3 regions of the Blautia sp. LMAG:36 genome follow, and region 2 is predicted to be linked to each of the others. Evidence: predicted binding sites of a transcription regulator. Region 2 holds the regulator's gene; each other region holds the start of a gene.

Region 1 (10,604 bases), 650 kb from region 2:
TGTGGTAACTCATGAGATGGGCTTTGCCCGCGAGGTGGCAACCAGAGTCCTCTTCATTGATGAAGGAAAGATCCAGGAAGAAAATTCTCCTAAGGAATTTTTTGCAAATCCAAAGAATAAGAGACTTCGAGAGTTTCTTTCAAAGACATTATAATGACATTATAAATATAAGAATATTAAAAACGGATGCTTTATCCTCCTGTGGAAATGCTGCAGGAGATAAAGCATCCGTTTTTTGTAGTGCTAGTTGCAAAAAAATCTTTTTTCTTTCCGCTGCTCAGTGGATTTCTTCACCGGCAGTTTTTTGTGCGGCTTTTATTTCGTTGTAACAGTATTTGATGATAGATTTTCTGGTTATGATCCCGATGAAGGAGCCCTGGTCATCTACCACCGGTACGAAGTTCTGATTAATGGCACGATCCAGGAGATCTTCCATATTGGAATCTGCATGGACCGGTTTGTAGGTGGCACGGCGTGGAATCGCCATGATCGGGATTCCTTCTGTTTCCTTGATGTCGTGGATATCTGCACGGCGCATGCCCCAGAGGAGATCTCCCTCTGAGATGGTGCCGAGATATTTGCCGTCCATGGTGAGGATAGGAATGCAGGAGTACTTGCGGTGCTCCATTTTTTCAAGGGTCTGGCGAAGAGTTTCATCCTCAAAGATGTAGGCTACTTCGCTTTTGGGAATCAGAAAAAACAGAATGTTCACGTTATTACCTCATTTCCGCAAAAATTATAAATAAATCTGTAGGCTGTTTTAGAGAAGCTGAAGTCCGTGTGTCTCTGCAGCATCTGTGATCTCCTTCGGCCAGAGAGAGACATGTACTTCTCCGATGTGTGCTTTACGAAGGAAGAACATACAGATCCTAGACTGTCCGATACCACCACCGATGGTGTACGGAAGCTCTTTGTTCAGGATTGCTTTCTGGAATGGAAGCTCTCTTCGGTCATCACAGCCTGCTTCGGTGAGCTGGCGGTCAAGTGCGTCCTCGTCAACACGGATTCCCATTGAGGAAAGCTCAAGGGCAATGTCAAGTACCGGATAGTATACGAGGATATCACCGTTCAGTTCCCAGTCATCATAGTCCGGGGCACGTCCGTCGTGGCGCTCGCCGTTGGTGAGGGTTTTGCCGACTTTCATAAGGAAGACAGCACCCTTTTCACGGGTGATTCGATATTCACGTTCCTTCGGTGTGCAGTCCGGATACATGTCAAGAAGCTCCTGAGTTGTGATAAAAAAGATATCCTTTGGAAGGATCTCCTCGATGTAGTCATACTGTACAGCCATGTATTTCTCGGTTTTACGAAGGACACTGTAAATGGTGCGTACGGTTTCCTTGAGAGTCTCCATGGAACGTTCTTCTTTGGAGATGATCTTTTCCCAGTCCCACTGGTCTACGTAAACAGAGTGGATATTGTCCAGATCTTCATCCCGGCGGATGGCTACCATATCTGTGTAAAGACCTTCTCCGTGAGAAAATCCGTATTTTTTCAGTGCGTAGCGTTTCCATTTGGCAAGGGAGTGTACGATCTCGGCGTTGCTTCCTTCGATAGCCTTGATATCAAAGCTTACCGGGCGCTCTACACCATTAAGGTTGTCGTTAAGGCCGGATTCCGGTGCTACAAATGTTGGAGCGGATACTCGAAGAAGGTTCAGCTTCTGTGAGAGTGTCTGCTGGAAGAAATCTTTTACTGTTTTGATCGCAATCTGTGTGTCATGGAGGTTCAGGTCTGCATGATAGGTTGCGGGGATTGTGATTGTATTCATTATCGGCTCCTCCTGATGATTTTTAGGCTTATTGCTCTGTGGGGTATTATAACAGAAAATGGGTGGAGTGGCAATATAATGAGAGGGGAAGACTTTTGGGGTATCGTAGAAAAATACTGGGTATTAAATGCCTGGTGTGATATACTGAAAAAAGAATGCTTATGTTTACGATGGAAATATAAATATCCGTTTTAACGGATAGAATGGAGGGAGCTTATGGCAGGTCAAAGGTGTCAGGTTTGTGGGGGTAAGGTTGTAAATGGCAGGTGTTCATTATGTGGGATGCCTTACAGAAATGATGAGGTGTTATATCATCTGAATGAGCCCCGTGAGATACATTATAAACATGCTTCCGCCAAAGTGCGGGATATGATGCGGCAGTATGGACAGGATGCTGATCAAACAACACAACATAACGGAAACGTAAACCGGAATACGAACGCAAACCGGAATACGAATGCAAGCCGCAATACCGATTTGAATCGGAATCTAACCGGAAGCCGGAATACAGGTGCAGCAGCCGGACGTAAGACTGCAGCGGCAGTTAATACCAGGAATAAAACAACGGTGGGCAGAAATCGTGCAGAAGTTTTAGATCAGGGAAAAAAACAGCAAAAAAAAGATCAGAAAAGCAGCGGGGCAGGCTGGATCATATGGTTTATAGTGACACTGGCCATGCTGCTTCCGAAATTATGGGATTTTATTGCAGACTGGATCGGAACGAATTTGTGAGAATATTTCTGCAGTGAGATCAGGCAGTGCTAAGTGTCTGTATTTTCGTGTATACAGAAATATCCCTTTTCTTTTCTCCTCAGCTGTGTTATACTCATGCCTAGCACAACATATAGATGAAAAACAATATATAGAGGATATAGGTACTATATATAGTATTTGCATAGCGACTTATATATAGCACAGGGAGGGATGAGAAATGTTATATGTGATCAAGAAAGACGGGACAAGAGAGGAGTTTAATCCGCAGAAGATCGTGGCTGCCGTGAACAAATCCGCAGAGCGTATTCTTTATACTTTTTCAGACGAGGAGAAGGATTTTATCTGCCGTTTTGCCCAGGAGCATGCGGATTCCCTTGGAAAGAATGAGATTGAGATCCAGGAGATGCACAATATCGTGGAGGGGGCTCTGGAGCGTGTGAATCCGGCAGTTGCCAAGAGCTACCGTGATTATCGGAATTACAAGCTGGATTTTATCCATATGATGGATGATGTCTATACCAAGAGTCAGGCGATCCGTTATATCGGTGATAAAAGTAATGCCAATACAGACAGCGCCCTTGTTGCCACGAAACGAAGCCTGATCTTTAATGAGCTGAACAAGGAACTCTATCGGAAGTTTTTTATGAACCGTAATGAGCTTCAGGCATGTAAGGACGGCTACATTTATATTCATGACCAGTCTGCACGTCTGGATACCATGAATTGCTGTCTGTTCGATGTGGCAGCTGTTTTAAGTGGCGGTTTTGAGATGGGTAATGTCTGGTATAACGAGCCGAAGACTCTGGATACAGCCTTTGATGTTATGGGGGATATCATTCTCAGTACAGCAGCACAGCAGTATGGTGGCTTTACAGTGCCGGAGGTTGATAAGATCCTGGCACCGTATGCAAAGAAGAGCTATGATAAATATATTTCCGAATTTATGAAATACTCGGACGAGAGCTGGAGTGGCCGTGAGGAGAGAGCTATTGAGTATGCTCTTGATAAGGTCCGCAGGGATTATGACCAGGGCTGGCAGGGAATTGAGTACAAGCTGAATACCGTCGGTTCTTCCAGAGGTGATTATCCGTTTGTTACGGTGACACTTGGTCTCGGAACCGAGCAGTTTGAGAAGATGTGTACGATTTCCCTTCTTGAGGTCCATCAGGGAGGACAGGGTAAGGCCGGACACAAGAAACCGGTACTTTTCCCGAAGATCGTATTCCTTTATGACAAAGAGATCCATGGTCCAGGAAAGTGCTGTGAGGATATTTTTGAGGCTGGTGTGGAGTGTTCCTCCAAAACCATGTATCCGGACTGGCTGTCTATGTCCGGCGCAGGCTATATTTCCAGTATGTACAGGAAATACAAGAAGGTCATCAGCCCGATGGGATGCCGTGCTTTCTTAAGTCCGTGGTATGAGCGTGGCGGTATGGAGCCGGCGGATGAGAATGATACGCCTGTTTTTGTGGGACGTTTTAACATTGGTGCGGTAAGCCTTCATCTTCCGATGATCCTTGCAAAAGCCAGAGCGGAGAGCAGAGATTTTTATGAGGTTCTGGATTTCTATCTGGAAATGATCCGTAACCTGCATATTCGCACTTACGAATATCTGGGACAGATGCGTGCATCCACCAACCCGCTTGCATATTGTGAAGGCGGTTTCTACGGCGGACATCTGAAACCGAATGAAAAGATTGGCAAGATCCTGAAGCCTATGACAGCTTCCTTCGGTATCACAGCGTTAAATGAGCTTCAGGAACTTTACAATGGCAAATCCATTGCCGAGGATGGGGCGTTTGCTCTGGAGGTCTTGAAATATATCAATGACAAGGTAAATCAGTACAAGAAGGAAGATGGTTATCTTTATGCGATCTACGGAACACCGGCAGAGAGTCTTTGTGGCCTGCAGGTAGAGCAGTTCCGTAAGATGTATGGAATCATTGAGGGCGTTTCTGACAGACCATATGTGAGCAACAGCTTCCACTGCCATGTAACAGAGGATGTGACTCCGATCGAGAAACAGGATCTGGAGGGACGTTTCTGGGAGCTCTGCAATGGCGGTAAGATTCAGTATGTACGTTATCCGATCGGCTACAATAAGGAAGCTATCCGTACACTGATCCGCAGAGCCATGGATCTGGGATATTATGAGGGAGTGAACCTTTCTCTTGCATACTGTGACGATTGTGGTCATGAGGAACTGGAGATGGATGTATGCCCTGTCTGCGGTTCCAGAAACCTGACCAAGATCGACCGTATGAACGGATATCTTTCCTACAGCCGTGTCCATGGAGATACCCGCCTGAATGAGGCGAAGATGGCTGAGATCGCTGAGCGAAAATCTATGTAAATGCTAGCTGTCCGATCAACTGTGGAACAGTGATCGGACAGCCAGATAATATAAAAATATCCCGCAGAGCTGCCGGTAAGACCAGCAGCCGTCTGCGGGATATTTTTATGTAAAGTGAAGTTTTATAGTTCACTTTGTATTCTGAGTCCGTAAAATGATCATTTAATGATAGTTCCGGTCTTCTCACGGTAGCCGTCTTTTGCATGGGCCATGTCTGTGATGATGGTACGGCGTCCGGTTCCCTTCTCCACGAAGGAAACACCTGCTTCGATCTTAGGAAGCATGGAGCCTGCCGCAAACTGTTTGCCGGCAATATATTTCTTGGCATCTTCTGTGGAAATAGTATCCAGATAAGATTCGTGATCCGTATTGTGGTCAAGGCTTACTTTCTCGACGCTTGTAAGGATCATCAGAGTGTCAGCGTTCAGTTCTTCTGCAAGAAGTCCTGCTGCCAGGTCTTTCTCGATGATGGCGCTGGCACCATTCAGCTGAGTTCCCTGCTCAAGAACCGGGATTCCGCCACCGCCTGCGGCAATGACGATCTGCTCTGCTGCAGAGAGGACCTTTACGGTTTCAATCTCTACGATCTTCTGTGGCTTCGGTGCTGCAAGGATACGTCTGTACTGGCCCTCGCCCACCTTTGTGACAAAGTTTCCTTTTTCTTCTTCAGCTTCGGCCTCTTCTGCGTTAAGAACACGTCCAATGATCTTCTCCGGCTCTGCAAATGCTTCATCGTATGGATCGATGACAACCTGTGTCAGAACTGTGCTGACCGGTTTGTAGATCCCTCTGGAGATAAGCTCAGCACGGATGGCGTTCTGAAGGTCATAGCCGATATAACCCTGGCTCATGGCGGAACATACGGACATTGGTGCAAATGTATAATCAGGATGTGCCTTACCGAATTCATTCATTGCGGTGTGGATCATCCCTACCTGCGGACCGTTGCTGTGGGAGATCACTACGCGGGTTCCCTCCTCTACCAGATCTGCGATTACCTTCGCTGCGAGTTTTGTAGCTGTTTTTTGCTCTGGAAGTGTGGTGCCAAGTGCCCGGTGGCCTAATGCAACTACTACGGTTTTTTCGCTCATAGGAAATACCTCGTTTCTCTTAAAAATTGGAATGAAATCAGTTACTGTATTCAGTAACGAGTACATCGAAAACGATGCACGAGTATTATATTTTATTATAAAAGACCTATGTGGGAAATGCAATAGAAAATCGAGTGTTTTCCGAGACAGGAAAAACCGCCTGATCCAGTCAGACGGTTTGATTCCTACTATTTTTTGAGGGGGGAGATAGAGAGTGTTTTTTCATCTATCCAACACCTATTATATAGAGAAAATATGTTTAAAATATGTCGTTAATCTAAAAGAAATGGAAAATTTATAAAGAAAGTTTAAACAAACTTTATAATTTTTATATCCGGTTGCGCATGGTCTGAAAATGTGATACATTGAAAAAGTCTTAATCCTGCATTCTGCGGGATCTGTTCACGCATCGTTTCGATGCAGAAATCCATTTTATTTTATCGAAAAAAATATTGATCATGCACCATTTGCCGGGGAGGGATGCCTTTGTCTGTGGAAAAGTAAGCTTCTGTAAAAAAAACATGTGTATAAGAAATGCCAGATCAGGCAGAAATGAGGAAGAGCCATGAAAAACAGAATATGGAAACAGATGAAGAAAGCCGGAATTGTGACAGTGCTGGCAGGAGCCATGCTGGGGGGAACAATAGAACCGAAGCTGACTCTGGGAGCAGATTTTTTGCCGGGACAGGCACCGTTTATCGATCAGAGTGTGTTCTGGAAAGACATAGAATCCGGACAGGCGGAGCTTGGAATCCGGATTCGCGGCCTGAATGAATGGCTGTCCGGGAGAAGGTTTTCGGAGGATAAGGAGAAAAATGAGAAGTGGGACGATGAATTTCATAAGATTGAAGATCCATCGGTGGAACAGGAAAAGGAGTCAGAACAGGAGCTGCCGGAGGATGACTTGCAGCAGGAAAAGGAGCCAGAGCAGGAGCTGCCGGAGGATGATTGGCAGCAGGAAAAGGAGCCAGAGCCGGAGCTGCCGGAGGATGACTTGCAGCAGGAAGAGAAGGCAGAACAGGAATTGCCGGTGGATAAGGTTGTGGAAGGAATCGGAATAGAAATGGAGGAAGGATATGAGCACGTGGAGCAGCTGGCATCCGGGGAAACAGTACAGCCGGAGGATGAAGAGCAGGAGAAAACGGGTCCGCTCACACCGGAAGGAACGTCGACCGGAGGGGAAAATGTAGGGAATGAAGAGGAAGGTGAGTTTGAGGAGACGCAAAAGCTGACGCTGGTCACGTATATTTCGGAGTATTTTGTTCCGGAAACGGATTCTGTCCCGAAAAATATGGCTGCACAGCAGATTTCTGTAAGGAGCCAGAGCGGTGAAGCTACAGAGATCACAAAGCTGGAAAGCGTGCTGAACGTGGAGCAGAACGGGCAGGATGAGATTTTTTTCCGTATCCCGCTGATCCTGCGGCAGGAATACCGTTTTCCGGCAGAGAAAAGCAGTTATCCTGTGATTCAGGAGGAACCGCTTCAGAAGGACTGTACCGGTGCGGGAACCTTTCTCATGACAGAAGAAAACGGGGAAAAGCTGGTGATCGCAGAGGGGATCTCGCCTATGTTGGACGTGGAGGCTGCTGAGGCTGATATGGAATTGTCGGTAATTGCACAGAATAAAAAAATGAAAGCAGGGCAGACCATCCGTTATCAGGTAGAGATAGCCAATACCGGAAAGCTGGATCTTGCAGATATCCGTCTGACCAGCAGCCTTTCATGCCCTAAGATCCGGCAGCTGTGGGAAGATGCAGAAGGCCTTCTAACAGAAGGGGCTGTGGCGGAATTTGCAGAATTAAAAGCCGGAGAGAGCAGGAGCTTTTATGTACAGGCGCCGCTTCTGGATGAACAGGAAAAAGATCTGGAGCACCAGGTGGAAGCAGAGGCCAGGGTGAAGGACAGAGTGGAGGAGGTGATCCGGAAGAACGCTTCCACTATAAATGGTCTGGAGGCACTGAAGGCGGATCTTTCTGTAAAGAAAACTGCAGACAAAGAAACCGCTGCACCGGGTGAGACTGTGACCTATCAGATCTGTATCGTGAATACCGGTGAAAAAACGCTTCATTCGGTTGTGGGAACGGAGCGCTTTCAGGCAGCAGGGATCCATGCACAGTTTCTGGAGCAGGAAGGTGTAACGCTCAACAGCAGCCGTACAAAGGCAATGATCCAACAGATCCCGCCGGGAGAGGCAGTTTCTCTTCAGGCTGTGGTGAAGATCCCGGGAAAAACAGCGGATCAGAAGCTTTTTAACCAGGTGACGGTCACAAGCCAGGAAACCGGAGAGCGATTGATGGAGGCCTCCGCTTCTGTCATGGTAAAAGGAGAGGTGGCTATTACGCCGGAAGAAGGGCTGCCTTTGCAGGGAGATGACCAGGGTCCGGCTTCCGGTCAGATACAGATGGCAAGAACTGCGTCCACACATCCGAAGACCGGAGATGATACCAGGAGGGATTTGTGGACGCTTCTGGCAGTGACAGCTTTGGTGACTGTGCTGGGCGGCATCTGGCTCCGGAAAAAATATGCGGATATTTATGGAAAAAGCTGATGTTACTGAGAACGGAGTGAACAGTAACAAGCTGATATTTTACAAGGCGGCCGTACCTCAAAGAAACGTTGAAAACAGGGGGGAGGTGTGCTATTCTATATGGTATGTACAGAAAATAAGAACAGTATATTTCCCGCCTCCGGTGTGCTGCCGTCAGACCGGAAAAAGGGAAGATGGAGGAGAAAAATGAATCTTTTATCCTTATTGGAACATCTTGAATACAAATGCCTTCAGGGAAGTACAGAGCAGGAGGTTTCTTCTGTTGTATATGATTCCCGCAAAGTAGAAGAAGGGAGCCTTTTTATCTGCATCAGAGGTGCGGTCGTGGATGGACATAAATTTATACCTGATGTTGTGGCAAAGGGTGCGAAGACACTCATCGTGGAAGAAGCGGTGGAGGCACCGGAGGATGTGACAGTGATCCAGGTAGAGGATACCCGTTACGCCATGGCTTTTATTTCAGCAGCATGGTTCGGACATCCGGCAGAAAAGCTCAAAACCATCGGTATCACCGGAACCAAAGGAAAAACAACTACAACCTATATGGTGAAATCGATCCTTGAGAATGCCGGATATAAGGTTGGTCTGATCGGAACCATCGAGGCTGTTATCGGGGAGAAGCATATCCCGGCAGCCAACACGACACCGGAATCCTATATGGTACAGAAATATTTTCATGATATGGTAGAAGCAGGCTGCGATGCGGTCGTTATGGAGGTTTCCTCACAGGGACTGATGCTTCACAGAACCCAGGGATTTGTGTTTGATTTTGGAATTTTCACAAATATTGAACCAGATCATATCGGACCGAATGAGCACAAGGACTTTGATGATTATCTGCACTGCAAATCCATGCTTCTCAGACAGTGTAAGGTTGGTATCGTAAATCGTGACGATGAACACTTTGACCGCATTATCGAAGGCCACACCTGTAAACTTGAAACCTATGGATTTTCCGAAAAAGCAGATCTCCGTGCAGAGGGCGCCAGACTCGTTGGAAGAAAGGGGTATCTGGGAATTTCCTATCATGTTAAGGGACTTATGGATTTTCCTGTGGAGATCGATATTCCAGGTAAGTTCAGCATTTACAATTCTCTGACTGCCATTGCCATCTGCCGCCATTTTAAGGTATCCGAGGAGAATATCATCAAAGCTCTGAAGGTGGCCAGGGTCAAAGGCCGTATTGAGATGATCAAGGTATCTGACGAATTCACACTGATGATCGATTACGCACATAATGCCATGGCGCTGGAGAGCCTTCTCGGAACACTGAAGGAATATGATCCGCACAGACTGGTATGCCTGTTTGGCTGTGGCGGAAACCGTTCCAAGCTGCGCCGTTATGAGATGGGTGAGGTTTCAGGAAAGATGGCAGATCTGACCATCATTACTTCAGATAATCCGCGAGATGAGGATCCACAGGCCATCATCGATGATATCAAGATCGGAATGGCAAAAACAGATGGAAAATATGTAGAGATCCCGGATCGTAAAGAGGCGATCGCCTACGCGATCCATCACGGTGAGCCGGGAGATATCATCGTCCTTGCCGGAAAGGGCCATGAGGATTATCAGGAGATCAAGGGTAAGAAATATCCCATGGATGAGCGTGTACTGATCCGGGAGATCCTGGAAGAAGATCAGAAAGCGTAAATGGATGATCTATGCAGATGTGATCATTGATATTTCTCATGAAAAGCTGGACCGGGATTTTCAGTATCGTGTACCTGAGGAACTGGTGCAGGCAATAAAACCCGGAGTTGTGGTCACAGTGCCCTTCGGAAAGGGAAATACCCTTCGGAAAGGCTATGTGACCGGGATCTCCGGAACGGCAAAATATGATGCGTCAAAGCTCAAGGAGATCCGGGGAGTGTCCACAGACAGTGAGACAACAGAATCCCGGCTGATCGCACTTGCGGCCTGGATGAAGGAGACCTATGGCTCCACCATGATCCAGGCACTGAAAACAGTTCTGCCTGTAAAAGACAAGGTCCGTGCAAAAGAGAAAAGACTGATCCTTTTTACAGGGAAAAAGGAAGAGGGGCAGGCACTTCTTGGCAAGCTGGAAGGCAGCCGCTTTAAAGCACGTGAGCGGTTCCTTCGGGCAATCCTGGAGGCCGGGAGCCT
Region 2 (10,604 bases):
GACATCAGTACAGCACAGGCATTTCGTATCATGCGGAAGCGGAGGGAGAGCACTTCGGGGTTGGTGGAATCGCCCTCTTCTCCACAGTTCCAGCTGCGGTTATCGTTGGAACCGTCGGTGTTATTCCAGCCGTTTGCTTCGTTGTGTTTTTCATTGTAGGAATAAAGATCATACATGGTGAAGCCATCGTGGCAGGTAAGGAAATTGACACAGGAATTGTATCCTGCATAATTGTCATTATGATCAGAATAAAAGCCTCCGTACAGATCACCGGAACCGGAAATACTCCATGCAGCGTCCCAAGCATTCCAGAAATCTCCCTTCAGGAAGGAACGGAGGCAGTCACGGTAACGGCCATTCCATTCAGCCCATCTGCGGCTGGCAGGGAAAGAACCAACCTGATACAGCCCGCCGGCATCCCAGGCTTCTGCGATCAGTTTGACATTTCTAAGGACCGGATCGTAAGCGAGAAGCTCCAGAAGGGGCGGATTGTTAAGTGGAGAACCGTCCTCATGGCGTCCGAGAATGCTGGCAAGATCGAAGCGGAAGCCGTCCACACGGTAGTTGATGGTCCAGTAACGTAAGCATTCAAGGATCATCTGACGTACAATGGGATGGTTACAGTTCAGAGTATTTCCACATCCGCTGAAATTGTAGTAATTTCCCTCTGGAGTCAGCATATAATAAACCTTATTGTCAAAGCCCTTAAAGCAGAAGGTTTTTCCCAGCTCGTTTCCTTCGGCGGTATGATTGAATACAACATCAAGAATTACTTCGATGCCATTTTCGTGGAGCTCACGGATCAGCTCTTTCAGCTCAGTTCCCTCACAGTTATGCTCCGGCTTGGAAGCGTAGCTGGTGTTTGGAGAAAAGAAGTTGACAGAATTGTATCCCCAGTATTCCAGAAGCCGTTTGCCATTTACAGTACGGGCATTCATATTCTCGTCGAACTCGAAGATCGGCATCAGCTCTACGGCGTTGATCCCCAGTTCCTTGAGATAAGGGATCTTTTCACGAAGACCGGCAAAGGTTCCCGGGTGCATAACACCGGAAGAAGAATCCTGTGTAAAGCCGCGGACGTGAAGCTCATAGATGATCAGGTCACTGATCTTACGGGTGGACTGCGGCATGTCTTCCCAGTCAAAGGAATCACGTACCACACGGGCATGATAGCTTCCGATCTTTTGCTGGCCCCATTCACGCTGACCGGCAACGGCTTTGGCATAAGGATCAAGAAGAACCTTTGTCTTATCGAAGATGTGACCCTTTTCCGGTTCGTAAGGACCGTCAATGCGGTAGCCGTACTCCAGATCTTCGATGTCCAGTCCCATGACGATCATGGAGTAGACATCACCGATACGACAGGCATTGGGAAAAGGAAGGACTGCGAAGGGTTCCTCTTCTCCGGAGTGGAAAAGAAGAAGCTCGCAGGATGTACCGTGGCGGGTATGTGCGGTAAAGTTGACTCCGTTGGAAAGAGGAGTAGCGCCATTTAATTCAAAAAACCCGGGACGTACAGGAAATCCCGCAATAATATCTGTGGGCCGGGATGTCAGTGTATTCTCAGAGAGCATAGTCTGATTCTGTGTTTTCATTTCCGGTATCCTCCTTGGTGAAAATTTTTTTACAAACAAAAATATTATAACTGATTTTCAGAAAAAAGTACAGGCTGGGTTGTTGAGAACAAAGTGAACAGCAGCATTCCAATAACGCGGGAACCTTCGGGAAAATCTTCTTGAGGTTTTTGACGGGAAGGCTTACAATATGAACCAGAAACTTTGAAAATGTAAGGAAAGGAATAATAGCAGTATGAATGAAGAAACACTGGAGATTTCTTTTGACCAGATAGAGAAAGAACGGGGGAAATATCTTCTGATAGATACCCGTGATAAAGTAACTGTAGAATATGGAATGATCCCGGGAGCAATCTCTGTTCCGGAACAGGAACTGGAAGAGCGGGCAGAAGAACTGAGGGGGGATAAGATACCGGTCCTTTACTGTACAAGAGGGCTTTTCAGCCAGGAGGGTGCAGAGATGCTCCGGGAAAAAGGAATTCCCGCACTGAGCCTGAAAGGTGGATATACAGGATGGCTTTTTCAGCAGATGCAGAAAGAATCCGGTAAAGAGAACAGTGAAGAAGAGGAAAATGATGCAATGGAACAGCGGCGGAAGGATATCGAGCTGAGTATCCGCAAAAAGTTCCATAAGCAGCTGTTTTCCAGATTTGCCAGGGGAATCAACGATTATGAGCTGGTGAAGCCGGGAGATAAGATAGCAGTCTGTATTTCCGGTGGTAAGGATTCCATGCTGATGGCCAAACTGTTCCAGGAACTGAAGCGTCATAACAAGTTTCCCTTTGAACTGGTGTTTCTTGTGATGGATCCGGGATATAATGAGGCAAACCGTGCGGTGATCGAGCACAATGCCAGGCTTCTCGGGATTCCGATCACAGTGTTTGAGACTGAGATCTTCGATGCGGTTTATAATATAGAAAAATCCCCATGCTATCTCTGTGCCCGTATGAGAAGGGGCTATCTTTACAGCAAGGCAAAGGAGCTTGGCTGCAACAAGATCGCTCTTGGACATCACTATGATGATGTGATCGAGACGATCCTGATGGGAATGCTTTACGGAGCGCAGGTACAGACTATGATGCCGAAGCTCCATAGTACAAATTTTGAGGGAATGCAGCTGATCCGTCCTATGTATCTGATCCGGGAGGCAGATATCAAACACTGGAGAGATTATAATGACCTTCATTTTATCCAGTGTGCATGTAAATTTACCGATACCTGTACTACCTGCCGTACAGATGGTACCAGTGTTTCCAAGAGAATGGAGATCAAGAATCTGATTGCAGAACTTAAGAAGGTAAATCCACATGTAGAAAGTAATATTTTCCGAAGTGTGGAAAATGTTAATCTTCATACAGTTATCGCATACAAAAAAGATGGAGTGAAACATTCTTTTCTGGAAGGGTATGAGGACTGACAGATATAAATAAAAGCTGCTCAGGCGTTAGCCCGGGCAGCTTTTACTTTTTCCCGCTGTTTGGTAAGATCATAATATTCATCAGAGATGATCCCGCGACTGGAAAGTGCTTCGTAGGTTTTCTGCTGTGCGGGGGTCATCTTCATTCCGATCGTGGAATTGACATCGGTCAGTACGCAGCTTGTTTTTTCTACCAGCCAGAAAAGTGCGGAATCATCATCGGGGATCATTTTCCAGATTTCGTTTTCTGTATATGGAAGAAGGGACATGAGAGTTTTTAAGTGTCCATCCTGGATCAGACGGTAATCCCCGTCCGGCATGATGATGCCATCGCCATAGAGTTCTTTTTTCTGTTCCATTTTCTGCAGAAGTTTTTCTGTGAGTTTCATGATCGGCTCCTTGATCTTTATTATTTCAACAGTTTTCAGGCACTGCTTTTTTATGAAGTTAAAAAAATAACAATCAGCGTCTATTGTATGAAGCGGCGACAAAAATGTCAAGAGGTTAAAAAGATTTTCGATGCTTATGAATGATTTTTGTTGTGCAATTTGTTTGCTTTTGTGAGGCTAAAGGTTAAAATTATGTAAAAATTATCGTAAAATAAGATCTTCTGTGGTATAATATGAATATTCAAAAAATTCAAGGAAGGACGATGCAGATGTTGAAAAACTGGAACCCGGAACAGATTCCGGAAAAAGAGGATATCAAAGTGCGTTTAAGCGCTGCAAGAACCAGATTATATGAATTGCAGATGGCTCTGAAAGAGCATAAGATTCCGGTGATCGTGCTGTTTGAAGGCTGGGGAGCTTCCGGAAAAGGAAGTACCATAAGTAAGGTGATCAAGAATATCGATCCTCGTTTCTTCAAAGTTGCGACTATGTCAGCACCTACAGAGGAAGACCTTCGGAAACCATTTCTTTACCGATATTTCAGGGAAATCCCGGAAGCGGGCAAGTTTACATTCCTGGATTCAGGATGGATGGATCAGACCTGTCGTGAACGTATGGATAAAAAGCTGAAGGGTGACAATTATTCAAAACGGATTGACAGTATCCGGAGATTTGAACGTCAGCTGACGGATAATGGATATGTACTCCTGAAATTTTTTATGCAGATCGACCGGAAAGAACAGGAAAAACGTATGGGCATCCTTCTGGAAAGCAAGGATACCAGATGGAGAGTCAATGAATATGATCTCTGGCAGAATGATCATTATAAGAAGTGCAGAAAGATTTTCGACCAGTATATGCAGGATACCAATACATCTGCGGCTCCATGGTATATTGTCGATGCCGGTGACCGGAAGTGGGCAGAACTGCAGGTACTGGAAACCATGATCAGCAATATAGAGGTTGCCATGGAAAACAGCAAACATGCAGTGCCGATCCTGCAGAATGTTTTTCCTCTGGTGGAGATGCCCAGATTAAGCGAGATTCCTCTGGATGGAAAAGAAGTGGGGGATGAAGAGTACAAGGCAGAGCTTAAGGAACTGCAGGCAAAGCTTGGAAGTCTGCATAACCGTCTTTACCGAAAAAGAGTGCCTGTGATCATCACCTATGAAGGCTGGGATGCTGCCGGAAAGGGAGGAAATATCAAGAGGATCACGGAGGCTCTTGATCCCCGTGGATTTGAGGTACATCCTATCGCAAGTCCGGAGCCTCATGAAAAAGCCCGTCATTATCTGTGGCGTTTCTGGACAAGGCTTCCCAAGGATGGTCACATTGCCATCTTTGACCGGACGTGGTACGGAAGAGTGATGGTAGAACGTCTGGAGGGCTTCTGCAGCGAGAATGACTGGAGACGTGCCTACAATGAGATCAATGAATTTGAGAAGGAGCTTTCTGACTGGGGCGCTGTGATCGTGAAATTCTGGGTCCACATTGATAAGGACACCCAGCTTGCCAGGTTCAACGACCGCCAGAGCAATCCGGAAAAACAGTGGAAGATCACGGATGAGGACTGGAGAAACCGTGAAAAATGGGATCAGTATGAAACAGCAGTAGATGAGATGCTTCAGAAAACCAGTACTGCTTATGCACCATGGCACATTCTGGAATCCGTAGATAAGAAATATGCAAGGCTGAAGGCGCTTCGGATCGTGATCGAAGAAATTGAGAAAGCGCTGAAATAAGAGATAAAAGCTGCGGCAGGATAACAGATATTCTGCTGCAGCTTTTTGTCTGAAGAGAGATGAATCAATTCCGGAGATAGTTTCGCATACTGCGAAGAGCATGTTTTTCCAGTCGGCTGACCTGAGCCTGGGAGATACCAATCTCATCAGCTACCTCCATTTGGGTTTTTCCCTCGTAGAAGCGGAGATCGATAATGTGACGTTCACGCTCTCCAAGCCGGTTCATGGCATCTCGAAGAGAAATATCCTCCACCCAGTTTTCTTCCAGGTTCTTTTTATCACTGATCTGATCCATAACATATAGGGTATCTCCGCCTTCGGAATACACGGGCTCAAAAAGGCTTACCGGGCTCTGGATCGCATCCATGGCATAGACGATCATTTCCTTGTCGATACCGATCTCATCAGCGATTTCTGCAATGGTAGGCTCTTTGAGATGCTGCCGCATATAGTTTTCCCGGGTATAGATGGTTTTGTAAGCGATATCCCGCAGAGAACGGCTGACCCGTATGCTGTTGTTATCACGGAGATATCTTCGGATCTCTCCGATGATCATGGGAACTGCATAGGTGGAAAATTTTACCTGAAGAGTGGTGTCGAAATTATCGATCGCTTTGATCAGGCCGATGCAGCCGATCTGAAAAAGGTCATCCGGATTTTCACTGCTGTTCTGAAAACGCCGGATCACGCTTAAAACAAGCCGCAGATTGCCTTTGATGTACAATTCCCTGGCTTCTTCATCGCCAGCTTTGATTCTTTTAAAGAGCTCCGCCTTTTCTTCCTGATCGAGAACGGGAAGGGTTGAGGTATTTACTCCGCAGATTTCAACTTTATTCAGTGCCATCTTAGAATCCTCCTTGTCTTGTCAGTACATTAAGATGATTCTCAGAGGGCGGTTGAAATATACTTTTTCAGGGAAAATATAAAAAATAAAGGGCCTTGACAATAAGGAGGTATTTATTCTCCGGACAGCAGTTTTTCATTACGGAAATCAACAAGGATGATATCTTCGCCGATCTGGCGGATGCAGTCCCATGGAATGGAATATTCATTTTCTTTGGAAAAACACCAGCAAAATTTTCCCGGTTCCGGCATGATCAGGGCTTTCAGACGTGCGGTTTCACAGCAGAATTCCACATCAAGAGGGCAGCCAAGACTGCGGCAGGTATGGATATTGATCACTTCTTTTTGTTTCAGCTCACAGATGCGCATAAATTCATCACCTGGTATGATTTTATGGAAAATCTGTAAAATTTATGCAAGTCCGATTATTGACACATTATGTGCATTTATTTTATAATAAAAACGAATTTAGTAATGATTTACTGATCCGGAAAGGGGGAGAGTTCCGTGAGATGTCCGTTCTGTAACCAGGATAATACAAGAGTTGTAGATTCCAGACCTGTAGAGGATACCAATTCCATCCGCCGCCGCCGTCTCTGTGATGCCTGCGGAAAGCGTTTTACAACTTATGAGAAGGTGGAAACGATTCCGCTGACTGTGATCAAGAAGGATCAGAACCGGGAAAGCTATAAACGTTCCAAGATCCAGGATGGTGTTCTTCGTGCCTGCTATAAGCGCCCCATTCCCATTGAGAGAGTGGAAGAGATGATCGATTCCATAGAAGGAGATATTTTCCGGTCAGAAGACCGTGAGATCAGCAGTACCAAGATCGGAGAGATCGTTATGGAGCATCTGAAGGATCTGGATGCGGTGGCGTATGTACGCTTTGCGTCTGTATACAGAGAGTTTAAAGATGTCAGTACCTTTATGGATGAGCTGAAGAAGCTGATCAATTAAGAGATTAAATGAATAGACCGCAAATGCAGGAGATTTCAGGCCGATTGTCAAAAGACAACCGGCCTTTTTTGAAACATGAATGTTCGATTTTTCAGAGATCGTAAAAGTGGATACAAAAAAACAGGAACCGCCTGGGAAAAATCCTCTGCGGTCCCTGCTATAAATATACATTAATGATTCAGGAAACTTAATTAAACAATACCCTGAGCTTTCATAGCGTCAACAACTTTTTCGAAGCCGGCGATGTTTGCACCTACAACATAGTTGTCTTCCATACCGTAACGTTTAGCAGCGTCATCAGCTTTGTGGAAGATATCGATCATGATGTTGTGGAGTTTCTCATCAACCTCTTCTCTTGTCCAGGAAAGTCTCATGGAGTTCTGGCTCATCTCAAGTGCAGATGTGGCAACACCGCCAGCGTTTGCGGCTTTACCAGGCATGAAGAGAACACCGTTCTCCTGAAGGTATGTTGTTGCATCAAGAGTAGTAGGCATGTTTGCACCTTCAACGACGTATTTGCAGCCATTTGCAACCAGTGTTTTAGCTCCGTCAAGACCAAGCTCGTTCTGAGTAGCGCATGGAAGGTAGATATCACATTTGATATTCCAGATGCCAAGTCCCTCAGTGTAGGTAGCACCCTCAACACGGTCTGCATATTCTTTGATACGTCCACGTTTTACTTCTTTGATATCCTTTACGACGTCAAGGTTGATTCCGTTCGGATCGTAGACATATCCGTTGGAGTCGTTCATTGCAACAACCTTGGCACCAAGCTGAGTAGCTTTCTCAACAGCGTAAATAGCTACATTACCGGAACCTGTTACAACGATTGTTTTTCCTTCTACAGAATCATTGTGAGCTTTGGCGATCTCGTTGAGCATGTATACAACACCGTAACCGGTAGCCTCTGTACGGATCAGGGAACCTCCGAAGGAAAGACCCTTTCCTGTAAGGACACCCTCATAAAGGCCACGGATTCTCTTATACTGTCCGAAGAGATAACCGATCTCACGTCCGCCGACACCGATGTCACCAGCCGGAACATCTGTATCTGCGCCGATATATTTGCAAAGCTCTGTCATAAAGCTCTGGCAGAATGCCATAACCTCTCTGTCAGATTTACCCTTAGGATCGAAGTTGGAGCCACCTTTTCCACCGCCGATCGGAAGGCCTGTAAGAGAGTTTTTAAAGGTCTGCTCAAAACCAAGGAATTTCAGGATACCCTGATTTACAGAAGGATGGAATCTTAAGCCGCCTTTGTATGGTCCGATGGCGCTGTTGAACTGAACACGATATCCCTTGTTAACCTGTACAGTTCCGTTATCATCGATCCACGGTACTTTGAAGGAGATGATCCTCTCTGGCTCTACAAGACGCTCAAGGATGGAAAGTTTACGATACTCTTCCTCATTTTTGTCAATTACGACTTTAAGGGAATCGAGAACTTCCTTAACTGCCTGATGGAATTCTGGCTCGCCAGGATTCTGTGCTACAACTCTTTCATAAACTTCTTCTGTGTAAGACATTGTTGTTTCCTCCTCATCACATATTAAATTGCGTTGAAAACTAAATTCGAGTGCTATTATACATTAACATGCTAAAAAAGGGAAGTGCTAAATTTGATTTTTTTAAATTTTTATTTCTTGCGTTGAAAGCCTAAATGTGAGATGATATAGAATAAATATTTTTTGACTATGAAATTAAAATGGTTAAATAATAGTGAAAATTAGAAGAGGAGTGGTTTTTATGAGAACATTCGGGAAATCATCAAAGCTTGACAACGTGCTGTACGATGTGCGCGGACCGGTTGTGGATGAGGCTGCCAGAATGGAAGAAGATGGAATGGAGATTCTGAAGCTGAATATTGGTAATCCGTATCCATTTGGGTTTTCAGCACCTCAGGAAGTGATCCTGGATATGCTGAGTAATGTTCGTACTTCCCAGGGATATTCCGATTCCAAGGGCATTTTTTCTGCAAGAAAAGCGATCATGCAGTATGCACAGCTTCGCGGGATCCCGGGAGTTACCATTAATGATATTTATACGGGAAATGGTGTCAGTGAACTGATCAACCTCTGTATGCAGGCGCTGCTTGATAACGGGGATGAGATCCTGATCCCGGCTCCGGATTATCCGCTGTGGACAGCTACTGCAACACTGGCAGGCGGAAATGTAGTTCATTATATCTGTGACGAACAGTCTGACTGGTATCCGGATATTGAGGATATCAAGAGCAAGATCACACCAAGGACCAAGGCGATCGTTATCATCAATCCCAATAACCCTACAGGTGCAGTATATCCGAAGGAGATCCTGGAACAGATTGCAGACATTGCAAGAGAAAATGAGCTGATCATCTTTTCTGATGAGATCTATGACCGTCTTGTTATGGATGGATATAAACATACATCGATTGCATCCCTTGCACCCGATGTGTTCTGTGTAACATTTTCAGGATTGTCCAAGTCTCATATGATCGCAGGTTTCCGCATCGGATGGATGATTTTAAGTGGTGCAAAAAGTAAGGCGAAGGGTTATATAGAGGGAATCAATATGCTCTCTTCCATGCGTCTCTGTTCAAATGTTCCGGCACAGTCCATTGTACAGACTGCACTTGGCGGATATCAGAGTGTCAATGAATATACGCAGCCGGGCGGACGTGTTTATGAGCAGAGAGACTTTATTTACAAGGCCCTGAATGATATTCCGGGAATTTCCGTTGTAAAACCACATGCGGCATTTTATATATTCCCGAAGATCGATACTGAGAAATTCAATATTTTCAATGATGAACAGTTTGCTTTGGATTTTCTTCATGAGAAACAGGTGCTTGTTGTTCCGGGCAAGGGATTCAACTGGAACCAGCCGGATCACTTCCGTATTGTTTATCTGCCGGATATCCGCCAGCTTGACAAGGCAATGAAGAAGATGAAAGAGTTCTTTGCTACATATAAGCAGGGCTGATCGCAGATAGACAAGAAGAGATTTGCGATCCGCATTCGCTGCCTGCTCATAACCGATAAACTGTAAAGCAGATATTCGGTTATATTTTCGGCATAGACCGGAACCGAAAAAAATGTTATAATATATCTGAAATATCCCGGCCAGCTACGCCGGGATATACAAATAAGACCAGAATTGCTTGAGAGGGGAATGAGGAGGGACCGTTATCGAACAGCAATAAAACAGAAATCGAAAGGGGAAATAACTGATGAGCAAATTCAACATGAAAGTGACACCTGAGATTGAGAAACTTACCCAGATCTGTCGTGAGAATGACAAACTGGATCTGTCTTTATATGGCAAATACGATGTCAAGCGAGGCTTGCGTGACCTGAATGGAAAGGGTGTCCTTGCAGGACTGACCCAGATCTCCAATGTCCAGGCAACGAAGATCGTGGACGGAAAAGAGGTTCCCTGCGCAGGTAAGCTTTCTTATCGCGGGTATGACATTAAGGATCTGACAAATGGTTTTATCAATGACCGGCGCTTCGGTTTTGAGGAAGTAACCTATCTGCTTCTTTTCGGAAAGCTTCCGGATCAGGAAGAACTGAATGGATTTTCCGGGATTCTTGCGAACCAGCGTATGCTTCCGCGGAATTTTGTAAGGGATGTCATTATGAAGGCACCATCCAGAGATATTATGAACGCTCTGTCAAGAAGCGTGCTGACACTTTATTCC
Region 3 (10,604 bases), 670 kb from region 2:
GTCTTACCATCGTTCCAGTTCTGTACAGGGCGGTAATATCCTGTGATACGGCTGTAAACCTCAGCCTTCTTTCCACATTTCGGGCAGGTGAAATGCTCGCCGCTGATGTAGCCATGCTCCTGACATACGGAATAGGTCGGTGAGATGGTGTAATAGGGCAGGCGATAATTCTCTGCGATCTTACGTACCAGCGCTGCCGCTGCCTTCCAGTCCGGAAGCTTCTCCCCAAGGAATGCATGGAATACGGTTCCTGAAGTATACAGAGTCTGCAGATCGTCCTGAATATCCAGTGCGTCAAAAATATCCGCAGTGTAATCAACCGGCAGATGAGAGCTGTTTGTGTAATACGGAGTGTCGCCCTCTTTTCCTGCTGTTTTGATATCCGGATAACGGCTTCTGTCGTGTTTGGCAAGACGGTATGCAGTGGACTCTGCCGGTGTTGCCTCCAGGTTGAAAAGCTCTCCCGGATACTGCTCCTGATAGTCTGAAAGACGGCTTCTCATATGCTCCAGAACCTCTTTTGTAAACTTCTGGGTTTCCGGATCTGTCATGTCTTTTTTCAGCCAGCAGGCATTTAAGCCCGCTTCGTTCATTCCCACAAGACCGATGGTGGAAAAATGATTGTCAAAGCTTCCAAGATATCTCTTCGTGTACGGATACAGTCCCTCATCCAGAAGCCTACTGATCACATCTCTCTTGATATGAAGAGATCTTGCGGAGATATCCATCATGTGGTCCAGGCGCTGATAAAATTCCTTCGGCGTTCTGGAAAGGTATGCGATACGCGGCATATTGATGGTAACAACGCCTACAGAGCCTGTACTCTCACCGGAGCCAAAGAATCCCCCACTCTTTTTGCGGAGCTCACGGAGATCCAGGCGGAGGCGGCAGCACATGCTGCGGATGTCGCTTGGCTTCATATCACTGTTGATATAATTGGAAAAATACGGAGTACCGTACTTGGAAGTCATCTCAAAGAGAAGACGGTTGTTCTCGGTATCAGACCAGTCGAATTCCTTTGTGATGGAGTAGGTCGGGATCGGATACTGGAATCCACGTCCGTTGGCATCTCCCTCGATCATGGTCTCGATAAATGCCTTATTGACCATATCCATTTCTTTCTTACAGTCCTTATATTTGAAATCCATGTCCTTGCCGCCTACGATAGCCGGAAGCTCTGCAAGGTCGTCCGGAACGGTCCAGTCCAGTGTAATGTTGGAAAATGGTGCCTGAGTGCCCCAGCGGCTTGGAGTATTTACGCCATATACAAAGGACTCAATGCATTTCTTAACCTCCGGATAGGAAAGGTTGTCTGCCTTTACAAAAGGTGCCAGATAAGTATCAAAGGATGAAAATGCCTGTGCGCCCGCCCACTCGTTCTGCATGATACCCAGGAAATTTACCATCTGGTTGCAGAGTACACTTAAATGCTTTGCAGGTGCAGAAGTGATCTTACCCTCAATACCACCAAGTCCCTCTCGGATCAGCTGCTTCAGGGACCAGCCTGCACAGTAACCGGTCAGCATGGACAGATCATGGATATGGATATCTGCATTTCTGTGTGCATCTGCGATCTCGTTGTCGTAGATCTCAGACAGCCAGTAGTTTGCGGTAACTGCTCCGGAGTTGCTTAAGATCAGACCTCCTACAGAATAAGTAACCGTTGAGTTCTCCTTTACACGCCAGTCCTCAACCTTTACATAGCTGTTTACGATTTCTTTATAGTCAAGGATGGTGGATTTCATATTGCGGATCTTCTCACGCTGCTTACGATAAAGGATATACGCCTTGGCAACATCAGAATATCCGGCCTGGATCAGTACGTTCTCCACACTGTCCTGGATATCCTCAACAGAAATCCGGTTGTTCTCGATCTTATTCTGAAAATCCGCTGTAACACGAAGTCCCAGAAGATCGATCATATCCGAACTGTAATTCTTACCTTTGGCATCAAATGCCTTGTCAATTGCCGCGGTGATCTTCCCCATTTTAAATTCGTCTAATTCACCGTCTCTTTTTACTACCTGAAACATAAGAAAATGCCTCCCTCATGCATTTATTTATAAGCGGATATTCCATTCCGCCTCACTTGCCTGCTTACGAACACACTCCGTTTCACAATCTGTGTTCAAAGCGCTGTAGGCTTATTGTATCAGACACGCCTCTTTGCGTCAACATAAAAAGTACCATATATAGTGCCCGTTTTGTTCACGGTACTATATATGGTACTGAGTAGATATTTTAACATTATGTGACTTTCGGATAGATTTCCCGCGGAACTCTTGCTTTTACAGCAATCCCTCCTTCGGTATACTCTTCCGAAAGAAGCTGTCCATACTCACGGATCAGCTGGATCTGACCGGCCTCCGAATAAGGAAAAAGCCGTTCCATATAAATCTGTCCTTCTGCCAGTATCTCAGAAAGAAGCTGCTTAAATTCCTCAAGCCCCTCTCCTGTCCGTGCGGAAATCTTCAGCGTATGGTCTGCTCGGAGATCCCGAAAGCTCTCCCCGGAAACACGGTCCTGCTTGTTAAAAAGTGTGATCGTCTTTTTTCCCAGGGCACCAAGCTCTTTCAGGGTTTCATATACGATATGCATCTGCACCTCCGCCTGAGGATTGGATGCATCTACCACATGAATGATATAATCCGCATATTTGGCTTCCTCCAGAGTACTCTTGAAGGCTTCCACCAGATTGTGCGGAAGCTTGCGGATAAAGCCTACGGTATCCGTAAGAAGAAGCTGCTGTCCGTCATCCAGCGTCAGAAGACGGGTAGTCGGATCCAGTGTGGCAAACAGCTTATCCTCCGAAAGCACCGAGGCGCCTGTCAGTGTATTCAGAAGCGTTGACTTTCCTGCATTGGTATAACCGACAATGGCTGCTGTCTTCAGATTTCCCACAGCTCTTCTGGAACGGATCAGCTCTCTGTGCTTTTCCACCTGGGAAAGCTCCTGCTTCAGTGCGGAAATCCTGTTCCGGATCAGACGACGGTCTGTCTCCAGCTTTTTCTCACCAGGGCCTCTGGTTCCGATTCCTCCTCCAAGTCGCGAAAGAGAAGAACGTAGTCCCACAAGACGTGCAGACCGGTAACGAAGCTGTGCAAGCTCTACCTGGATCTTGCCTTCACTTGTGACGGCACGCTTCGCAAAAATGTCAAGGATCAGCAGGGTACGATCCATAACCTTGCACTCCAGCTCCCGCTCCAGATTATTCATCTGGGCAGGAGAAAGCTCATCGTCACAGATCACACCATTGGCATCCAGGGCATAGAGAAGACCTTTTACCTCTTCGATCTTGCCTTTTCCGATATAGGTACCCGGATGTACGGCCTCACGATTCTGAATGATCCTGCCTGCAACCGCCGCACCTGCCGTAGCCGCAAGTTCTCCAAGCTCATCCAGGGATTCCTCCATGTCATCCCCCCGATCTGCCTGGACACCGATCAGGATAACCCTGTCCTGTATTTCCTCAAAATATTCCATATCAGCCCTCCGAAGACGTTCTGGTTTTCAGGAAAGCCCGCTCTTTTTTTGCAGCGGAATCTTCAGGGAACATCTCAATATATTCCTGGACCTTGGTCAGTGCAGTAGCAAAATCCAGCTTTTTTTCATAGGCTACGATCTCATTGAACAGAAGACTCTGCATCTCGTCTGTGGTAGCTGTCGGAAGGCCTTTTGTGATGTTATCAAGAGCGGAATCATAATCTCCGCTTCGGATATCGCACAGTGCCAGACCATTATAGCCCTTGGCGGAATCACCCACTGCGGAAATATACTGCTTGTACATTGCCTGGGCATTTTCCACATCATCCTGGGCAAGATATACCATTCCCAGAAGAAGCAATGCTTCCGTATTATCCTTCTTGGTTGCTTCCAGAAGCTCTTTTTTTGCGTTGCTGTAGTCTTCCATATAATAGTAGACACGGCCTCTGTCACAGTGGTCCTGGGCATCCTTGGCCTCAGAAGAAAGAGCAGCTTCCAGATATCTGGTCCCGTCCGCTTCCATATCCTTGTCCAGATATGCCTCATAGATCTCGATCGCCATATCATAGGTGGAATCTTCTCCATAGGCCTGTTTGAAGTTAGATGCGGCTTCTTCGTAGGAATCCATGGCAAGGGCAACCTTTCCGGTGAGGAAATAACTGCCTGCATCCATGGAAAAATCTTCTCCAAGTGTCTGGCAGTCTGCCATGGCATCCTCGTATTTTCCAGACTTCAGCTCTGCAGTAGCCCGGTAGGACAGGATATCCTTACGAAGGCTTTTGCTTACTTTATCGCAGTTCAGAGCTTCCGTGAAGCTATTCACCGCATCCTCATATTTGCCAAGACGCAAGCTTGCGATACCTGCCCCGCGATAGGACTGTGCCAGCTTCACTCCGTTCTGGATAGAGCTCTGGTACTCCTCCAGGGCATACTTGTAGCTTCCCTGGGAAAGATCCTTTCCGGCCTGTTCATATATTTTTGTTTTTTCACTGCCACAGCCGCCCAGAAGCAAGACTCCTGTAACGGCTGCAAGAATCAATACGGTCTTTGTTTTTTTCATGGAATTCCTTATTCTACAACAAGCCCTTCGGCTTCCATCACATCAACAACACTATCTACATATTTATGGCAGAGATCATCCGTTCCCGCTTCTACCATAACACGGATCAGCGGCTCTGTACCACTCTCACGTACCAGGATACGTCCGTCATCACCAAGTGCCTCTGCGGCTGCCTCAATGGCTGCTTTTACCTTTTCGTTCTCCAGTGCTGTTTTCTTGTCGGAAACACGCACATTCCGGAGAAGCTGCGGATAAACCTTCATCTCCTTTGCAAGGTCGCAGAGTGTGGCCTTCTGATCCACACATGCCTCCATGATCATAAGAGAAGTCAGGATCCCGTCACCGGTAGCGGAATAGCGGCTGAAGATGATATGTCCGGACTGTTCACCACCGATACTGTAATTGTTTTCCATCATGTTCTCGGCAACGTATTTATCACCAACTGCAGTCTGCTCATAGTCGATGCCTTCACGCTCCAGAGACTTGTAAAGACCAAGATTGGACATAACGGTTGTTACAACTGTATTTCCGTTGAGCTGGCCTTTCTCTCTTAAATATTTGCCGCACACATACATGATCTTATCACCGTCAATGATGTTTCCGCGGTGGTCTACGGCGATACAGCGGTCTGCGTCACCATCGTATGCAAAACCGATATCCAGACCTTTATCTACCACGAACTGTCTCAGAACTTCAATGTGTGTGGAACCGCAGCCACGGTTGATGTTGGTTCCGTTTGGCTCATTGTTGATCACATAGGTTTTTGCACGAAGTGCGTCAAAAACGCTCTTGGCAATGGCGGATGAGCTTCCGTTGGAGCAATCCAGCCCAACCTTGATATTTTTGAAATCATGGCATGGGATAGAGATCAGATGTCCGATATAACGGTTTCTTCCGGATGCAAAATCCACAGTACAGCCGATATCTTCTCCGGTTGCCAGCGGAAGCTCCTCGATCTCGCCGTCCAGATATGCCTCGATACGTGCTTCAATATCTGCGGAAATCTTCTGTCCGTTCTCATTAAGGACCTTGATTCCATTATCATTAAACGGATTATGGCTTGCGGAAATCATGATACCGCAGTCAAAATCTTCTGTACGTACCACATAGGATACACTTGGAGTTGTGGTCACATGAAGCAGATAGGCATCTGCTCCGGATGCGGTAAGTCCTGCCGCAAGGGCATACTCAAACATGTAACTGCTTCTTCTTGTATCCTTGCCGATCACGATCTTCGCCTTGTGATCTCTGCCGTAATACCAGCCGAGATAACGTCCCACGCGAAATGCATGATCTGCTGTAAGTTTTACATTTGCTTCACCACGAAAACCATCTGTTCCGAAATATTTACCCATAATGTTCTCCTTTATTACTGATACAGTCCTTCCGGATAAACGCCGTCATCTGTAAGTTTTTTGAATGCAGCCTGTACAGATGCCTTATCCTCCTGATAAGTAACACCGAACCACTCGTCCTTTGTCTCAAGAACATCTACCGCTGCTTTTCCGGAATGGATCAGCTGGTCGATAAGCTCAGGAAGAAGATACTCTTTTTTGATGTCTCCCTCTTTGATCCCACCAAGGAACTCAACGAAGCCTTTCTCAAGGATCTCCATAAATTCCGGTGTCAGTCCCCACATATTCATGGAAACAAGGTTCTTTGTATCCAGTGTTTCTGCTGTACCATCGTCATTTCTTGTCTCTGCGCCGTCTGCTGTCTTGAAGATGTTATGTGTCTCTGTAACGCCCACAAGCTTGCCGTCCTCAATATGGCACACTCCTCTTGTGACGCTTCCGTTGTCACTTAATGTATTTCCAAGGCGGAAACCTGCCATGCAGATGTGCATCGGGCCATCCTGCGGATGATCCTGTACCAGGTAGTCATGCACCTTTACGTAGGCTTCTTTTCCGTAGTAGTCATCTGCATTGATCACAGCGAATGGCTCGGAAAGGACTTTCTTTGCTGCCAGTACAGCGTGTCCGGTTCCCCATGGCTTGGTACGGTCCGCCGGTTTTGTAAAATTGCCCGGAAGATCGTCGATCTCCTGGAATGCATAAGCAACTTCTGTAATGTTGGAGATACGGTCTCCGATCACTTTTTTGAATTCATCTTCAAGGTCTTTGCGGATGATAAATACGACCTTGTTGAATCCTGCCTCCAGTGCATCATGGATGGAATAGTCCATAATGATCTCGCCCTTCGGGCCTACCGGTGCAAGCTGCTTGATTCCTTTTCCAAAACGGCTGCCGATACCGGCTGCCATGATCACCAGTGCTGTCTTTTTCATTTTCGTTTCCTCCTGATTTATTATAATTTTTTGAACTCTGTAGCTGTAATCAGCGCTTACTCCTGTTCATTCAGCTTTGTCAGCTTTACTGCCTGGTCTGCTGCGATCAGACTGTCAATAATCTCATCTAGGTCTCCGTTAAGGATATTTTCCAGACGGTGAAGGGTAAGCTTGATCCTGTGGTCTGTTACACGTCCCTGAGGGAAGTTGTAGGTACGGATCTTCTCGGAGCGGTCACCTGTACCGATCTGGCTTCTCCTTGCCTCTGCCTCAGCGTCATGCTGCTTGGCAAGCTCCATCTCATACAGACGGGAACGGAGCACACGAAGTGCTTTATCCTTGTTCTTAAGCTGAGACTTCTCATCCTGGCAGGAAATCACGATTCCTGTAGGGATATGAGTAAGACGTACTGCGGAGTCTGTGGTGTTGACACACTGACCACCGTTTCCGGATGCACGGAACACATCGAATTTACACTCATTGAGATCCAGATGGAAATCAATTTCTTCTGCCTCCGGCATGATCGCTACCGTACAGGTAGAGGTATGGATCCTTCCGCCGGACTCTGTCTCCGGTACTCGCTGTACACGGTGAACACCGCTTTCGTATTTCAGTCTGGAATATGCACCCTCACCCTTGATCATGAAGGTAACCTCCTTAAAGCCGCCGATGCCGTTCTCATTGAGGCTGAGCATCTCGGTTTTCCAGCGGCGGGACTCCGCGTATTTCACATACATACGATAAATCTCTGCTGCAAAAAGTGCTGCCTCATCACCACCTGCACCTCCACGGATCTCAACGATAACGTTCTTGCTGTCGTTAGGGTCCTTCGGAAGAAGAAGGATCTTCAGTTCATGCTCCAGCTCCTCCACTCTCTTTTTTGCATCGGAAAGCTCTTCCTTCAGCATTTCACGCATCTCTTCGTCCTTCTCGCTCTCCAGCATGGAAAGACTGTCCTCGATGGTTTCCTTATTTTTCTTATATTCTTTATATGCGTCAACGATTGGCTGCAGGTCGCTCTGCTCCTTCATCAGCTTCTGAAAATGTGCCGGATCGTCGGTTACTCCCGGTTCTCCCAGCTCATTGAGAAGCTCTTCAAAACGTACCAGCAGATCATCCAGTTTATCAAACATGTATTTCCTCCTGTTTCTGTCCAAGCACCACACGGTCAAGGCCCGGCAGATCCTTTACGATCTGAACCCCGGTAAACCCGGCTGCTTTCATCATTGTACTGACTGCCTCACCCTGGGTGCAGCCGATTTCATACAGAAGCCATCCGCCTGGTTTCAGGTACCTTCCGGCCTCTGCTGTGATCTTTCTGTAAAAATAAAGCCCGTCTTCCATTCCGTCAAGGGCCTTCCTCGGATCATGAAGGCGGACTTCTTCCATCAGTGTTTCAATTTCTTCTGTTGCGATATAAGGCGGGTTTGAAATAAGGATATCATATTTCCCACTATCTTTTCCACCTTTTTCACAAAAATACGGTGCTGAGAACAGATCGCTTTCCACAAAATCCGCCCGGTTCTCCACCTTTAGAATACCTGCATTCTTTTTTGCCACTTCCAGTGCTTCCGGTGAAACATCCACACCGGTCCCACAGGCATCCTGCCGTTCCAGAAGAAGGCTGAGCAGGATGCAGCCGGAGCCGGTACACATATCCAGGATCTCCGGTTTTTCCACATCCCCAAGGTGTTTCAATGCCTCTTCCACCAGAGTCTCCGTATCCTGTCTCGGGATCAGCACGTTTTCGTTTACATAAAACTCATAGCCCATAAAAAAAGCCTGATGAGTCAGCTGCTGTACAGGAATATGTCCTGCCCGCCTGTCGATCAGCGTAAGATACTCTGCTGCGGTCTCATCAGACACCGGTTCATCTCCATGCGCAAAATAATATGCCCGATTCTTTCCGGTCTTAAATTCCAGAAGGAGCCAGGCATCCAGCCCGGCTTCTTCCAATCCGTTATCTTTCAGTATTGTTGTACCTTTTTTCAGAAGGGACTCAAGAGTCTGCATTTTCTGTCTCCTCTGTCTCATATGGGATGTCCAGGTCAAATTCCTCTTTCAGATAAGCTCTCCAATCAAAAACAGCCTCAACTGCTTTAATGGCTACCTCTGCCATATCTGCAGCAGGCTCCTTTGTGGTGAATTTCTGCATGGCAAGACCTGGTTTACTCATAATGTCCGCAAATTTACTGTCTGTTCTTCCTGCCCACTGGATGATCTCAAAGGAAATCCCCGCAACTACCGGTACCATGAGAAGTCTTCCCAGCAGTCTCACCCAGTAAAACGGCACCGCCACAAACACAAAATGCAGCACAATACTTACCAGCATGACCAGAAACAGAAAGCTTGTTCCACAGCGCTTATGAAACCTGGAACTCTTTAACACATTCTCTACCGTCAGAGGCAGACCATGCTCCACACAGTTGATACATTTGTGCTCCGCACCGTGATACATAAATGTCCTCTGGATATCCTTCATTCTGGAGATCAGGAACATATATCCCATAAACAGTGCCAGCTTCACAAAGGCTTCCACTATGGTGACCAGAAATTCCGAAGCACCTACCCCTCGGATCAGACTGGCCAGTACATACGGAAGAAACATAAAAGCAGCCACAGAAACCACCATGGAGATAGCTACCGTAATGTAAAGAAGCCACTTGAACTGCTTATCCTCTTTGGCTTTCTTTGCAGAACGCTCTTCTTCTGTAAGCTGCTCATTCTTCCTGGCTGTTTCCTCATCTTCCTCGTCTCCTGCGATCTCCGCAGAATACATCAGGCATTTCGTGCCTACCACAAGAGAATCCACAAAGCTTACCACACCACGGATGATCGGTTTCTTCAGAAATGCGTGATTTCCGAAGATACATTTATAATCCTCTACTTTCAGCTCGATCTCCTGGTCCGGGCGGCGCACTGCGATAGAATATTTGTCCTTGTGGCGCATCATGATGCCTTCCATGACCGCCTGTCCGCCGATATTCGATGATCTCATTCATTCTCTCCTGTGCAAATTTAAAATTTTTCAGTTAAAGAAAGGTTGAGATTTCCCAACCTCAACCTTCTCATTTCCTGTATTCGCAATAATTACTTATTCAGGCCGTATTTCTTGTTGAACTTATCGATACGTCCACGAGCCTGTGTAGCCTTCTGCTGTCCTGTATAGAACGGATGGCATTTGGAACAGATCTCAACATGGATGTCCTCTTTAGTAGAACCTGTTACGAAAGTGTTTCCGCAGTTGCAGGTTACAGTTGCCTGATAGTAGTTCGGATGGATTCCTTCTCTCATGATTTTCACCTCTCTATATATTTAATATTATTCGTATTCAATTGACGAATTCCATTTTAAACAGCTTGCTAAGTATAACATAGCTTTCCGTAAAATGCAAGGACTTTATAAAAATTTCTGTTTCTTTACAGTCTGTACCAGTTCTGCATTGTTCCTGGTTCTGGCAAAGGTATTCAGGATCTGTTCTACTGCCTCATCCGCTTTCATTCCGTTGAGAGCTTTTCGCATAATATAAACCGCTTCCTGTTCATCCTTGCTGAGAAGCAGATCCTCTCTTCTGGTTCCGGATTTCTGGATATCAATGGCCGGGAATACCCGTTTCTCCTGTAATTTACGATCCAGGACAAGTTCCATATTACCGGTTCCCTTGAACTCCTCATAAATAACATCGTCCATCTTGCTTCCGGTATCCACAAGTGCGGTTGCCAGAATCGTCAGGCTTCCGCCCTCGCGCATATTACGGGCTGCGCCAAAAAATCT

Evidence for each region. Region 2 encodes NrdR, which represses ribonucleotide reductase genes. Its sites were predicted from a motif close to CACAANATNTTGTG; they were not measured.
Region 1: the regulator NrdR is predicted to act here: its motif matches at 2,648-2,661, upstream of nrdD (anaerobic ribonucleoside-triphosphate reductase).
Region 3: the regulator NrdR is predicted to act here: its motif matches at 2,185-2,198, upstream of CCC17_RS00500 (ribonucleoside triphosphate reductase).

The regions. Positions count from the first base shown of each region.
Region 1 is NZ_NALB01000003.1:70,929-81,532, forward strand. Features, by position in the region: gene CCC17_RS00555 (amino acid ABC transporter ATP-binding protein) at 1-154, shown strand, start outside; gene CCC17_RS00560 (CBS domain-containing protein) at 278-712, opposite strand; gene asnA (aspartate--ammonia ligase) at 761-1,771, opposite strand; gene CCC17_RS00570 (hypothetical protein) at 1,988-2,503, shown strand; gene nrdD (anaerobic ribonucleoside-triphosphate reductase) at 2,703-4,838, shown strand; gene arcC (carbamate kinase) at 4,997-5,929, opposite strand; gene CCC17_RS00585 (hypothetical protein) at 6,495-8,477, shown strand; gene CCC17_RS00590 (hypothetical protein) at 8,464-8,667, shown strand; gene CCC17_RS00595 (UDP-N-acetylmuramoyl-L-alanyl-D-glutamate--2,6-diaminopimelate ligase) at 8,664-10,130, shown strand; gene priA (replication restart helicase PriA) at 10,135-10,604, shown strand, end outside.
Region 2 is NZ_NALB01000003.1:721,089-731,692, forward strand. Features, by position in the region: gene CCC17_RS03535 (glycogen debranching protein) at 1-1,595, opposite strand, end outside; gene CCC17_RS03540 (ATP-binding protein) at 1,810-2,991, shown strand; gene CCC17_RS03545 (hypothetical protein) at 3,012-3,380, opposite strand; gene pap (polyphosphate:AMP phosphotransferase) at 3,650-5,122, shown strand; gene sigG (RNA polymerase sporulation sigma factor SigG) at 5,187-5,966, opposite strand; gene CCC17_RS03560 (YlmC/YmxH family sporulation protein) at 6,080-6,334, opposite strand; gene nrdR (transcriptional regulator NrdR) at 6,473-6,922, shown strand; gene gdhA (NADP-specific glutamate dehydrogenase) at 7,114-8,448, opposite strand; gene CCC17_RS03575 (aminotransferase class I/II-fold pyridoxal phosphate-dependent enzyme) at 8,669-9,886, shown strand; gene CCC17_RS03580 (citrate/2-methylcitrate synthase) at 10,134-10,604, shown strand, end outside.
Region 3 is NZ_NALB01000003.1:49,736-60,339, reverse strand. Features, by position in the region: gene CCC17_RS00500 (ribonucleoside triphosphate reductase) at 1-2,033, opposite strand, end outside; gene hflX (GTPase HflX) at 2,248-3,483, opposite strand; gene CCC17_RS00490 (tetratricopeptide repeat protein) at 3,485-4,543, opposite strand; gene glmM (phosphoglucosamine mutase) at 4,552-5,898, opposite strand; gene CCC17_RS00480 (nucleotidyltransferase family protein) at 5,913-6,830, opposite strand; gene prfA (peptide chain release factor 1) at 6,887-7,963, opposite strand; gene prmC (peptide chain release factor N(5)-glutamine methyltransferase) at 7,956-8,843, opposite strand; gene CCC17_RS00465 (DUF1385 domain-containing protein) at 8,830-9,828, opposite strand; gene rpmE (50S ribosomal protein L31) at 9,921-10,124, opposite strand; gene rho (transcription termination factor Rho) at 10,230-10,604, opposite strand, start outside.